Regions from separate parts of the Bacillus sp. Marseille-P3661 genome, predicted to be linked through region 1. Evidence: riboswitches for the same ligand, from Rfam matches in the RefSeq annotation. Region 1 holds a riboswitch; the other holds the start of a gene.
The links. Region 1 has a riboswitch for cobalamin ahead of C1724_RS14970 (DUF4430 domain-containing protein). Riboswitches for the same ligand answer to the same signal wherever they lie in the genome.
Positions count from the first base shown of each region.

Region 2: another riboswitch for cobalamin. It lies ahead of C1724_RS21025 (ribonucleoside-diphosphate reductase subunit alpha); the one in region 1 lies ahead of C1724_RS14970 (DUF4430 domain-containing protein).

Region 1 covers NZ_LT965954.1:786,545-789,974, reverse strand. Annotated here, with positions in the region: gene C1724_RS14975 (SpoVR family protein) at 1-1,001, shown strand, start outside; gene C1724_RS25675 (hypothetical protein) at 1,150-1,311, opposite strand; cobalamin riboswitch at 1,492-1,668, shown strand; gene C1724_RS14970 (DUF4430 domain-containing protein) at 1,834-3,430, shown strand, end outside.
Region 2 covers NZ_LT965956.1:431,319-434,748, forward strand. Annotated here, with positions in the region: gene C1724_RS21025 (ribonucleoside-diphosphate reductase subunit alpha) at 1-2,009, opposite strand, end outside; cobalamin riboswitch at 2,173-2,367, opposite strand; gene C1724_RS21030 (2Fe-2S iron-sulfur cluster-binding protein) at 2,504-2,809, opposite strand; gene C1724_RS21035 (L-aspartate oxidase) at 2,796-3,430, opposite strand, start outside.

The DNA.
Region 1 (3,430 bases):
ATGAGCATGAGTATGGAAAATTAGAAGTTGAAAAGTTTTTAGATGCTGTTTTAGCGATACAAGAACATATTGATCCTTCTTTGCTTCGACCTAAGCTAGCTTGGAGTATAGAAGATGCATTTGAAATAGATGGTGAGGAACAACCAGCTGCTTCACCATATGACGATCTATGGAAATTGGATACTCAAAATAAAAAAGAAATCAAAAGGAACAAGAAAAAGAAACTACCTCCACAACCAGAAAAAGATATTCTATTGTTTATCGAAGAATATAGCCGAGAGTTAGAAGAGTGGCAACGAGATATTTTAACAATGATGCGAGAAGAAATGCTTTATTTTTGGCCACAGTTGGAAACGAAGATTATGAATGAAGGCTGGGCATCTTATTGGCATGCACGAATAATCAGGGAGATGGAGTTGACCTCTGATGAAGCCATCGAATTTGCAAAATTAAACGCTGGTGTCGTGCAACCTTCAAGAACATCCATTAATCCTTATTATCTTGGACTTAAAATTTTCGAGGATATTGAAGAGCGCTATAACAATCCTACCGAAGAAATGAAAAAACGCGGGGTAGTACCAGGCTCGGGTCGTGAAAAAATGTTTGAAGTACGGGAAGTTGAATCTGATATTTCTTTTATCCGAAATTATTTAACCAAAGATCTTGTATTACGTGAAGATATGTATTTATTCCAGAAACAAGGTAAAGATTATAAAATTATCAATAAAGAATGGCAACAAGTTCGAGATCAATTAGTAAACATGAGAGTAAATGGAGGATTCCCATATATAACCGTTAATGATGGCGATTACTTAAAGAACGGTGAACTTTACTTAAAGCATTGGTATGAAGGAATTGAGTTAGATATAAAATATTTAGAAAAAGTACTTCCATACGTTTATCAATTATGGGGGCGCCCTGTTCATATGGAAACAATGGTTGAAAGCAAAGGAGTTCTATTTTCCTATGACGGTAAAGCCATGCATCGTAAATATTTATAAGAAAAAAGCTGCTGAGATGCTCAGCAGCTTTTACTAGTCTAAAGGGAATTATAAAAAATACAGATATTTTTGATAACCTTAGAAAGCTAGAGTAATCCAGTTTAAACTCCAACCCCTGTGGTCAACTAAGGCTTTTCCGTTTTTCGAACTATCGAATTCGTTCCTCTGTCTCATTATCAAAGAAATGAGTTTTATTCATATTAAATGCTAAATCAATTGAATGTCCACCTTTAACATCAGTTCTAGAATCAAATCGAGCTGTTAGATTTTGATTATTCATTGTAGTGTATAAGATTGTTTCAGCACCCATTAACTCTAGAACATCAAGCTTGATATTAAAGGTTGTGTCAGGGGAGGACTGAATAAAAACGAGCTCCTCATGTTAATAGGCCAAATCAGGATTGTTTGGCCTTTTTTCTTTTTTTGAATCCAATTTTAGTATATATAAGATAGACATTTATTGACGAAAGGTGTATCCTAATTCTATTAAATTAATATTTTTTGATTAGGTGCAAGCAATTGCTTAATAGGGAAGTCGGTGTAAATCCGACACGGTCCCGCCACTGTATATGTGAAGAGTCTTATAAAAAGCCACTATTGAAGAATGGGAAGGCGTAAGATTCAATGAAGCATAAGTCAGGAGACCTGCCTAGTCAGTGAACACCCAAAACCCTACGAGGAATAGGGAGGTGCAATTGAACGAATGACTGCTGTTTTGTTATGTCATTTTTTTGCTAATAACCACCTTTCCTAACTAGTGAGGTGGTTTTTTATTTTTTTACAGAGTGAATGCTCTAAGACAGTCTTTGTACATAAAGATAGGAGGAGAAAAATGAAAAAGTTTGTTAGGTTAACAGTTTTAACTATACTTGTGCTTGCCCAGTTGTTAACGGGGGTTAATGTTGGGGTATTGGCAAACACAAATAATGAAATGAGTTTGTTCCAACAAGGATCCGATGTTGATACAAAAAATGAGCAAGAAAATCCTTACTCAATAATAAAAGATTCGGAATCCCCCCATACCCGTCTTGCCTATAGTCAGAATATTTCAGAAGAAAAAAATACAACAACAGATTCAACAATTACAATAAAGGTAGTTGATAAGGAAGAAAATCTTATAACAGATGAATTAGTAGACATAACAACAGGGGAAACGGCTACAGATGTATTAACGAAAGTAGTAGGAGAAGCAAACATTGAAGTTTCCTCATCTGGGATGATTACTTCCATACACGGAATAGGAACAGAGGGAACCACATACTTTTGGTCGTTTGAGGTAGATGGAGAACCAGCTCAAGTAGGAGCAGGAAGTTATGAAGTTTCTCCAGGAGAAACCATAGCATTCAAGTATACTAATTGGTCGACAGCTACAGTCAAGGTAGTAGATAAAGAAGGAAAAGTAATTACAAATGAATTAGTAGACATAACAACAGGGGAAACGGCTACAGATGTATTAACGAGAGTAGTAGGAGAAGCAAACATTGAAGTTTCCTCATCCGGGATGATTACTTCCATACATGGAATAGGAACAGAGGGAACCACATACTTTTGGTCGTTTGAAGTAGATGGAGAACCAGCTCAAGTAGGAGCAGGAAGTTATGAAGTTTCTCCAGGAGAAACCATAGCATTCAAGTATACTAATTGGTCGACAGCTACAGTCAAGGTAGTAGATAAAGAAGGAAAAGTAATTACAAATGAATTAGTAGACATAACAACAGGGGAAACGGCTACAGATGTATTAACGAGAGTAGTAGGAGAAGCAAACATTGAAGTTTCCTCATCCGGGATGATTACTTCCATACATGGAATAGGAACAGAGGGAACCACATACTTTTGGTCGTTTGAAGTAGATGGAGAACCAGCTCAAGTAGGAGCAGGAAGTTATGAAGTTTCTCCAGGAGAAACCATAGCATTCAAGTATACTAATTGGTCGACAGCTACAGTCAAGGTAGTAGATAAAGAAGGAAAAGTAATTACAAATGAATTAGTAGACATAACAACAGGGGAAACTGCTACAGATGTATTAACGAGAGTAGTAGGAGAAGCAAACATTGAAGTTTCCTCATCAGGGATGATTACTTCCATACACGGAATAGGAACAGAGGGAACCACATACTTTTGGTCGTTTGAAATAGATGGAGAATCGGCACAAGTAGGAGCAGGAAGTTATGAAGTTTCTCCAGGAGAAACCATAGCATTCAAGTATACTAATTGGTCGACAGCTACAGTCAAAGTAGTAGATAAAGATGGTAATGTAATTACAAATGAATTAGTAGACATAACAACAGGGGAAACGGCTACAGATGTATTAACGAGAGTAGTAGGAGAAGCAAACATTGAAGTTTCCTCATCCGGGATGATTACTTCCATACATGGAATTGGAACAGAGGGAACCACATACTTTTGGTCGTTTGAAGTAGATGGAGAAC
Region 2 (3,430 bases), on a different contig from region 1:
TTAAAGTTTTTCTTTTCTTCTGCATATTCAACTGCATATAGTGGATCAATTCCATCTGTTGAACCACCAATTTTAGCTGTTGAAGAATTAGGTGCAACCGCCATTAACCAAGCATTGCGAATTCCATACTTCGACACTTGATCTCTTAATTCAACCCAACGAGTATCATAATAATTTCGACGATCAAAATATTGGCCTGAGTGCCATTCAGAGCCATTAAATTGACTGTAAGGCTGTTTTTCTCTAGCTAATTCCATTGAAGTACGTATAGTGAAGTAAGCTATATCCTCATATAGCTTGTCCGCATAACAAACCGCATCCTCAGATTCCCAATAAATCCCTTTAACAGCAAGGAGATGGTGCCAACCAAAAGTTCCAAGACCTACCGCTCTATACTTTTTATTGGTGAGGTTTGCTTGTCCAACGGAAATGGTATTTATATCGACAACATTGTCTAGCATTCTTACTTGTATACGAATAAGACGTTCTAATACATGATCTGTAACTGCTCTTGGAAGATTAATAGAGGACAGATTGCAGACGACAAAGTCACCCGGTTTCCGGACAATTACAATATTTCCATCCACATCTTGAAACTCATTCACTATTGTTGTAGCTGACATGTTTTGAGCGATCTCTGTACATAAATTACTACAATAGATTGAAGTTCTCCCCGCACCAAGTAGATGCTTATTCGGATTTTGACGATTTACTTCATCCCTGTAAAACATATAAGGGGTCCCTGTTTCTAGTTGAGCTACCATTATTCTTGCCATAATGTCCATTGCACGATATGTTTTTCTTGGAAGTAACGGATGGCGGATGGCCTCTTCATATTTCTCCGTAAAGTATTTTTGATCAGATTCGTCATAGAAATCTTCTAGTCCTAGAGAAATCCCATTTTCATCCTTCCAACCCATGATTTGTTTGACTTCGTGTGGGCAAAAAGTATGCCATACCCCAATGCTTCTACCGTCTTCATCTTTCTCTTCAAGCTTTTTCATAAAAAGATCTGGAATCGCTAATCCGGTAAAAATGTCATGGGCTTTCCGACGTTCATCGCCATTATTTGTTTTTAAATCTAAAAAGCCATTCATTATATCTTTGTGAAAAATATCCAAGTATACAGCGATCGCACCCTGACGTTGACCAAGTTGATCCACGCTAACAGCCGTACTATTAATTAAGCGAATCCAAGGAACTACTCCAGAAGAATTCCCTTTAAATTTCTTGATGTCAGATCCAAGTGCTCGGACTTTCCCATAATAAATTCCAATCCCCCCGCCGTCTTTAGACAATCTAGCAATATCCCAATTATTTAAGTAGATTCCGTCTAAAGAATCATCTACTGTATCAATGAAACACGATGATAGCTGTCCAAAACGTTTACCTGCATTAGCGAGTGTTGGAGTAGCAACCGTCATATATAAATGACTTAGAGCCCAATACGCCTCCTTAACCAAATCTATTCTTTTTGATTTGTCCTCATTTTTCATAAGCGTCATGGCGATGATCATAAAACGCTCTTGTGGCAATTCAAAAACGTTTCGATCATGATCTCTAGCAAGATAACGATCAGAAAGTAAAAATAAACCAATATACGTAAACAATAAATCTCGTTCTGGTTCAATTTCTTTCTCTAAACCTTCAATTTCATCCTTTGTATAACAGCTTAGTAGATCATCTGTATAAATCCCTTTGTCAACTAGTACTTTGATTAACTTATAAAAATCACCATACTTTAATGTAACTTTGTAACCACGATTCTTGGCAGCTTGTTCATAAAGTTCGTTTAAATAAAGATGTGAAGCCAAAAACGTCCAATTTGGTTGATCAATTGCAATTTTATCCAAGGCGTAAGCCAACGCTTGTCGATTGGCTTCAGTTTGTGAAAAATTCATTGTTTCTAATTTGTTTTTAATTTCGGATGTATTTAATTGATATTTTTCTGTGGCCATATGTAATGTAGTAAAAACTGTATTAGTATCATGTTGTACGTTTAATGTCATCGTTAGTTATCCTCCTAGTATTTTGATAGATTAAAGATTTTTACTAAAAATAAAAAATCCGCCCAATTAATTGAGCGGATGAAACGATAACTTCAAGAGTCAAAGATACACTTAAAAGATCTCCTGTTGCCACCGTTTCATTTTCTCAATCCCCGAAGAAAAAGAAACATCTTAAGAAAAGACAGGTCTCCTGACTCATGCATCATTCTACTTTGAACCCTTCCCATATAAGTACCTACTAAAAGCAGCTTATACAGTGGATTATTCATTTCGTCAGCATTTACAGTTGCGGGGGCAGTTCTGGAATTTAACCAGATTCCCTTTTAAGCCAAACGGCATCTTAACTCAAGGTGTAATACAATATGTAGTTTTGTTTTATAAATCAAATACTATATCTATTGCTTACGTTCAATATTAACCTACTAGATAGATTAAAGCAAGACAAATTTTCCCTCAAAGGGATACTATTCTCAATTCAAGTATACTTAATAACTTTAAATCTCTTTAACTAGCCCAATAACCGTTTTTCCGCGAGACATAGGCTCGATTTTCATTATCCCGTCCTCAGCTGGTACCGCTTGTTGCATACAGCTTAAACCAGCTTTTCCGTTCACTTTTACTGAGCAAGTTCCACACAAACCTATTCTACACGAATATCTAAATACTAGTGTTGGATCTTCATTTTTAAAAATAGTTTCAAGTACTTGTAAGGCTGTAGCCCCGGTTTTCAAATCTACTTCAAAGTTTTTCTCTATTTGTTGTCCCTCTTCATTAGGGAGGGAAATTTTAACCTTTAACATTTTTAAGTCCCCCATAATGCTGTAAATTCATAAATTGAAGTCTCCCTCCAACATTTGTTACTGTTGTATGTTGAATATTTTCAGCAACTTTTGGATAATCTAAGCGATATTGTGCACCTCTTGACTCCTGTCGTAATAATGCAGATCCAATGATGGCTTTTGCAGTTTCAATCATATGGGATACTTCAAAATAATCTAAAACATCGCGAGATAATGGTTGGTCCCCACCAACCACTTTTATTTCGACCAACATTTGTTGTACATGATCTAATTCTTCTTGGGCCTTTAATAATCCTAATTCATCACGGCGAACTCCTACATATTGACCCATAATAGATCGAATCCGCTCCTTGATCTGAAAAGGTCGATATATCCCCTTTTCATTAAATGGGAAGTTAGCTTTATAGCTTTGGACCAATGATTCTAGCCCGGTTACTGGATCGACAAAGCTATTGTTCTCATTATTCTGTGCGAATGCTGATGCAGAAAGTCCTGCCCGAGCTCCAAATACAACACATTCAGCAATCGCATTGTTCACAAGACGGTTTCCGCCATGAAGTCCTCCAGCTGTTTCACCTGCCACAAACAAACCTGCAACGTTAGTTGCTGTATCAGTATCTG